Regions from separate parts of the Rhodococcus sp. 06-1460-1B genome, predicted to be linked through region 1. Evidence: riboswitches for the same ligand, from Rfam matches in the RefSeq annotation. Region 1 holds a riboswitch; each other region holds the start of a gene.

Region 1 (2,260 bases):
TTCCAGACCTCGCGGCCCTCGACGGCGAGCCGCTCGGCCAGCTCCGGCGGGCAGGCCTCGCCGCCGAAGATGAGCAGCCGCACCGCTTCCAGCGCTACTGCGGGCCACAGCGACGCGAGCGTGGGCACCGTCGAAACGACACTGATGTCGCGGGAGACGAGCCACGGCCCCAGATCGAAACCGGACCGCACCAACGACCGCGGCGCGGGCACCAGACAGGCACCGTGCCGCCACGCCAGCCACATCTCCTCGCAGGAGGCGTCGAATGCCACCGACAGACCGGCGAGCACTCGGTCGCCCGGACCCAGCGGATCCTTCTGCAAAAACATGCGGGCCTCGGCGTCGACGAACGCCGCGGCGTTACGGTGGCTGACTGCAACACCTTTGGGGGTTCCGGTCGAACCCGAGGTGAAGATCACCCACGCGTCGTCCTCGGGTGTGGGCAGCTCGGGCACCGGAGTACCGGCACCCAGTTCGGGCGCATTCTGTTTCGGCGCGGTGCCGGCAGCGATTCCGCCCGCAGTGACGATGGCCGTCACCTGCGCCTCACCGAAGACCAATTCGGCGCGCTCTTCCGGATCGTCGGCGTCGACGGGTACGTACGCAGCCCCGACGTCGAGGATCGACAGAATCGCGACATAGAGCGAGAAGGACCCCGACGGCATCCTGATGCCGACGCGGTCGCCGCGCCGGACACCGGCGTCGGCGAGCCACTGGGCGCCCTCAGCGATGTCGTCCAGCAGTTCGGCGTAGCTGACCGACACCGTCCCGTCGTCGATCGCGGGTGCATCCGGGAAGCGATCGGCGGTCTCCTGCAGTACGTCGATCAGTGTGCGGGCCGGCGGGGCAAGGGGCGAGCGGAGAAACGCGGCCGGAGCAGGTGCGATATCCGTGCTCGAACCCGGCAGATCGTTCTCTTGGTGCACAGGCAACCGGGTGTCCTTCTCGTTCGTTGGCAGATGACTCTTGTGGTGCTGGGGAAAGCAGCGCCGTTGGTTATCTCACGTTCTGTTTGCCAGCAGGTGAACGAGCGCGCCTTCCCACCGCGGAAATCCTACTGCTGTGTCGGAGCGATCCCCGGCTTGACAAAACCGTGGCGGGTTTGCCAGTGTCTTGACCACGGTCACGAGTACCAGCATCGAGCCCCGGCTTGCTGGTCGGCAACCCTCCTTCGCGGTGGGGTGCTCCGGGTGACGACCAGGCTGACACCGAACAATCGGTGCGGCAAGCGCGGACTCGTTCACGAATATCTTCCGTTGCGGGTCCCTCGAACGTGAGGGCTTGATCTGTCATGACGTCTGTACTTTCCCGTCCCTGCACCCCTTTTGCCCCTGTTTCCGGCACGGAGTTGCAGGTTCCGTTGGTTCACGGCGGCACGTGCACCTACGCCAATTTCGATTACGCGGCCAGCGCGCCTGCGCTGTCCGCAGTGACCGATCGGATCGCGGAGTTGCTGCCGTTCTATTCGAGCGTGCACCGCGGGGCCGGCTACGCGTCTCGGGTGTGCACCGCGGCGTACGAGAAGGCGCGTGAGACCGTGGCTGAATTCGTTGGTGCACAGACGAATTCAGTGGTCGTGTTCACACGCAACACCACCGATTCGCTCAATCTGTTGGCCGCGTGCGTGCCGGGGGATACCGTGGTGCTCGATATCGAACACCACGCCAACCTCTTGCCGTGGCGCAATCGCCGAGTGGTGGTCGCGGCATCGACGCTGGCCGAAACGCTCGCCCGGCTCGACTCCGAACTGGCTGCGAAACCTGCTGCGCTACTGGCCATCACGGGTGCATCGAACGTCACCGGCGAAGTGCTCCCCATCGAGCAACTGGCCGATCTCGCGCATCGCCACGGTGCCCGGATCGTCGTCGACGGCGCACAGCTCGTTCCGCACCGTCGAGTGGACATCGCCGCACTCGGTGTGGACTATCTGGCGTTCTCCGGTCACAAGCTCTACGCCCCGTTCGGCGCGGGTGTGCTTGTGGGAAGCCGTGATTGGCTCGACGCGGGCGAGCCCCACCTGGCCGGCGGCGGTGCCGTGCGCAGTGTGACGATCGAGCACACCGACTGGGCTCCCGCACCGCAGCGTCACGAGGCGGGAACGCCCAACGTGCTCGGAGTCGCCGCGCTGGCGGCGGCGTGCGAGGCCATCGCGTCGTTCGACGAGGATGCCGCGACGGCGCACGAGCGGGAATTGTCCACCCGATTGCGGGACGGGTTGGCCGCACTGAAGGGTGTCGAACTGCTGCAGGTGTGGGCCGAC
Region 2 (2,260 bases), on a different contig from region 1:
GGAGCGCCGAGATCGGCGAAGACGACACCGTGGTAACTCGGATCCGGGGTGGTGAAGTTGGGGTGACGGCCCTGCGTCCAGTCGAACGTTCCGCCGTCGACGATGACGCCCGCGATCGCCGTGCCGTGACCGCCGAGGTACTTCGTCGCCGAGTGCACCACGATGTCGGCACCGTGCTTCAGCGGCTGCAGCAGGTACGGCGTCGCGACGGTGTTGTCGACGATCAGCGGAATGCCGTTCTCGTGGGCGATCGCCGAAATGCCGGGGATATCGAGAACGTCGTTCTTCGGGTTGGAGATCGTCTCACCGTAGAACGCTTTGGTCGACGGTGTGATGGCCGCGCGCCACTGCTCGAGATCGTCCGGATCGTCGACGAACGAGACGGTGATCCCCAGCTTCGGAAGCGTGTAATGGAACAGGTTGTACGTGCCGCCGTAGAGCCGCGGGCTCGAGACGATGTGATCGCCCGCCTCGGCGAGATTGAGAATGGCGAACGTTTCTGCTGCCTGGCCCGACGCGAGCAGAAGCGCTGCGACGCCCCCTTCGAGAGCGGCGATGCGCTGCTCGACGACATCCTGCGTGGGGTTGATGATGCGGGTGTAGATGTTGCCCGGTTCCGCCAGGCCGAACAGTGCGGCCGCGTGATCGGTGTTGTCGAACGTGTACGAGGTGGTCTGGTAGATGGGCAACGCACGAGCCCTGGTGGTGCCGTCCGGTGTCTGACCCGAATGGATCTGCTTGGTCTCGAAGCTCCAGTCGGCTGCGGGATCGGTGAACGGATCCTCGGTGGGTGCTCCGGTGGCGTCGACGACGTCGGGGGTCGAATCGGTCATGGCTGGTGATACTCCGTTTTCTCAGACGTGTTTTCTGTCGAATGAAGCTCGAGAACTCGAGCGTTACGGGGCGTATCGGTACAGCAACACATGAGAACCTCCTGACATGCCTCGGCCCGTGGGGACCGAAGATCAGTGGGTCCGCTTCGGAGCGGACCCGCGCTTGTCGATACGACACGGATGTGTTGCATCGGCCTGGTCGTTCACCCGGGGCACCCCACCGCGGTTGGAGGGTTGCCGGCCAGCAAGCCGGGGCTCGATGCTGGCACTCATGACCTGGCAGGAATCTTAGCGGGTACGGGTGTCTCGGGGGAACGAGGGCGCTCACGACCCTCGAGCAGATGCTCTGGTGAGGACAATCACCGCCCGACGACTCGAAAACGAGTCGCCTCGGGGAAGACAATGAACACGACGAACGTTGTGCCGTCCGGTCGGGCTGTACTGAATCGATCCACCAGGTCGTCGATTTACCAGGTCGTCGATCCACCAGCCCCTGGCCCGCTCTGTAATCCGATTGCTTACGAAGGTTGTTCTGCTGTGACTGTCACCGATTCCGCTCTCGCCAGAAACGTCAGCGCCGTGCGCGGCAAGGTGTCGAGTGGGTTGAGCGTCGGCCATCGACCGCACTCGACCCGCCGCAGGCTCGCCATGCTGGCCCTGTCCATCGGCGGCTTCGGCATCGGCACCACCGAATTCGCGTCGATGGGCCTGCTCCCGGACATCGCGACGACGATGGGAATATCGGAGCCGTCGGCCGGCCACATGATCTCCGCCTACGCGCTCGGCGTCGTCGTCGGTGCGCCGACAATCGCCGCTCTTGCGGCGCGTGTTCCTCGGCGCATGTTGTTGCTGGCGCTGATGGTGGCGTTCACTCTCGGCAATCTCGGGACGGTCTTCGCGCCGAGTTTCAACGAGTTGGTGGCCTCCCGGTTCGTGGCCGGTCTGCCGCACGGCGCGTATTTCGGCGTTGCCGCACTGGTGGCGGCGCACCTCGCTGAGCCGGGCAAACGAGCCAAGGCCGTCGCGATGGTGATGATGGGTCTATCGGTGGCGAACGTCGTCGGTGTACCGGTGGCGACCTGGATCGGCCAGGCCCTCGGGTGGCGAAGCGCATTCGCCCTCGTCGCCGTGATCGGGTTGCTCACCGTCAGTGCACTCGTCCTGTGGATGCCGCGACTCGACGCCATGCCGACCACCAGCCCGATCACCGAGCTCGGTGCCCTCCGCCGTGGCCAGGTGTGGATGACCCTGTTCGTCGGCATCGTCGGATTCGGCGGCATGTTCGCGGTGTACACCTACATCGCGTCGACCCTGACCGACGTCGCAGGCCTTGCCCGTGCACTGGTTCCGGTGGCCTTGATGATCTACGGCCTCGGCATGGTTGCCGGCAACTACGCGGGCGGTTGGTTGGCCGACAAGTACAAGCT
Region 3 (2,260 bases), 160 kb from region 1:
GCGGGAGCCCAGTCGGTGTGCTCGATCGTCACACTGCGCACGGCACCGCCGCCGGCCAGGTGGGGCTCGCCCGCGTCGAGCCAATCACGGCTTCCCACAAGCACACCCGCGCCGAACGGGGCGTAGAGCTTGTGACCGGAGAACGCCAGATAGTCCACACCGAGTGCGGCGATGTCCACTCGACGGTGCGGAACGAGCTGTGCGCCGTCGACGACGATCCGGGCACCGTGGCGATGCGCGAGATCGGCCAGTTGCTCGATGGGGAGCACTTCGCCGGTGACGTTCGATGCACCCGTGATGGCCAGTAGCGCAGCAGGTTTCGCAGCCAGTTCGGAGTCGAGCCGGGCGAGCGTTTCGGCCAGCGTCGATGCCGCGACCACCACTCGGCGATTGCGCCACGGCAAGAGGTTGGCGTGGTGTTCGATATCGAGCACCACGGTATCCCCCGGCACGCACGCGGCCAACAGATTGAGCGAATCGGTGGTGTTGCGTGTGAACACGACCACTGAATTCGTCTGTGCACCAACGAATTCAGCCACGGTCTCACGCGCCTTCTCGTACGCCGCGGTGCACACCCGAGACGCGTAGCCGGCCCCGCGGTGCACGCTCGAATAGAACGGCAGCAACTCCGCGATCCGATCGGTCACTGCGGACAGCGCAGGCGCGCTGGCCGCGTAATCGAAATTGGCGTAGGTGCACGTGCCGCCGTGAACCAACGGAACCTGCAACTCCGTGCCGGAAACAGGGGCAAAAGGGGTGCAGGGACGGGAAAGTACAGACGTCATGACAGATCAAGCCCTCACGTTCGAGGGACCCGCAACGGAAGATATTCGTGAACGAGTCCGCGCTTGCCGCACCGATTGTTCGGTGTCAGCCTGGTCGTCACCCGGAGCACCCCACCGCGAAGGAGGGTTGCCGACCAGCAAGCCGGGGCTCGATGCTGGTACTCGTGACCGTGGTCAAGACACTGGCAAACCCGCCACGGTTTTGTCAAGCCGGGGATCGCTCCGACACAGCAGTAGGATTTCCGCGGTGGGAAGGCGCGCTCGTTCACCTGCTGGCAAACAGAACGTGAGATAACCAACGGCGCTGCTTTCCCCAGCACCACAAGAGTCATCTGCCAACGAACGAGAAGGACACCCGGTTGCCTGTGCACCAAGAGAACGATCTGCCGGGTTCGAGCACGGATATCGCACCTGCTCCGGCCGCGTTTCTCCGCTCGCCCCTTGCCCCGCCGGCCCGCACACTGATCGACGTACTGCAGGAGACCGCCGATCGCTTCCCGGATGCACCCGCGATCGACGACGGGACGGTGTCGGTCAGCTACGCCGAACTGCTGGACGACATCGCTGAGGGCGCCCAGTGGCTCGCCGACGCCGGTGTCCGGCGCGGCGACCGCGTCGGCATCAGGATGCCGTCGGGGTCCTTCTCGCTCTATGTCGCGATTCTGTCGATCCTCGACGTCGGGGCTGCGTACGTACCCGTCGACGCCGACGATCCGGAAGAGCGCGCCGAATTGGTCTTCGGTGAGGCGCAGGTGACGGCCATCGTCACTGCGGGCGGAATCGCTGCCGGCACCGCGCCGAAACAGAATGCGCCCGAACTGGGTGCCGGTACTCCGGTGCCCGAGCTGCCCACACCCGAGGACGACGCGTGGGTGATCTTCACCTCGGGTTCGACCGGAACCCCCAAAGGTGTTGCAGTCAGCCACCGTAACGCCGCGGCGTTCGTCGACGCCGAGGCCCGCATGTTTTTGCAGAAGGATCCGCTGGGTCCGGGCGACCGAGTGCTCGCCGGTCTGTCGGTGGCATTCGACGCCTCCTGCGAGGAGATGTGGCTGGCGTGGCGGCACGGTGCCTGTCTGGTGCCCGCGCCGCGGTCGTTGGTGCGGTCCGGTTTCGATCTGGGGCCGTGGCTCGTCTCCCGCGACATCAGTGTCGTTTCGACGGTGCCCACGCTCGCGTCGCTGTGGCCCGCAGTAGCGCTGGAAGCGGTGCGGCTGCTCATCTTCGGCGGCGAGGCCTGCCCGCCGGAGCTGGCCGAGCGGCTCGCCGTCGAGGGCCGCGAGGTCTGGAACACGTACGGTCCCACCGAGGCGACGGTCGTCGCCTGTGCGGCGATCATGGACGGCAAGGGCCCTGTCCGGATCGGCCTTCCCCTCGACGGGTGGGACCTGGCTGTGGTCGACGGTTCGGGACTACCCGTGCAGGTGGGTGAGATCGGCGAGCTGGTCATCGGCGGCGTCGGACTCGCGCGGTAT

The links. Region 1 has a riboswitch for S-adenosylmethionine ahead of CH268_RS14605 (aminotransferase class V-fold PLP-dependent enzyme). Riboswitches for the same ligand answer to the same signal wherever they lie in the genome.
Region 2: it holds a riboswitch for S-adenosylmethionine, as region 1 does, so the genes downstream of both, CH268_RS26420 (bifunctional o-acetylhomoserine/o-acetylserine sulfhydrylase) here and CH268_RS14605 (aminotransferase class V-fold PLP-dependent enzyme) in region 1, are expected to answer to the same signal.
Region 3: it holds a riboswitch for S-adenosylmethionine, as region 1 does, so the genes downstream of both, CH268_RS15360 (aminotransferase class V-fold PLP-dependent enzyme) here and CH268_RS14605 (aminotransferase class V-fold PLP-dependent enzyme) in region 1, are expected to answer to the same signal.

The regions. Positions count from the first base shown of each region.
Region 1 is NZ_NOYS01000026.1:29,203-31,462, reverse strand. Features, by position in the region: gene CH268_RS14610 (Pls/PosA family non-ribosomal peptide synthetase) at 1-926, opposite strand, end outside; SAM riboswitch class IV at 1,122-1,237, shown strand; gene CH268_RS14605 (aminotransferase class V-fold PLP-dependent enzyme) at 1,292-2,260, shown strand, end outside.
Region 2 is NZ_NOYS01000043.1:270,423-272,682, forward strand. Features, by position in the region: gene CH268_RS26420 (bifunctional o-acetylhomoserine/o-acetylserine sulfhydrylase) at 1-833, opposite strand, end outside; SAM riboswitch class IV at 988-1,110, opposite strand; gene CH268_RS26425 (MFS transporter) at 1,482-2,260, shown strand, end outside.
Region 3 is NZ_NOYS01000026.1:189,573-191,832, reverse strand. Features, by position in the region: gene CH268_RS15360 (aminotransferase class V-fold PLP-dependent enzyme) at 1-785, opposite strand, end outside; SAM riboswitch class IV at 840-955, opposite strand; gene CH268_RS15355 (Pls/PosA family non-ribosomal peptide synthetase) at 1,151-2,260, shown strand, end outside.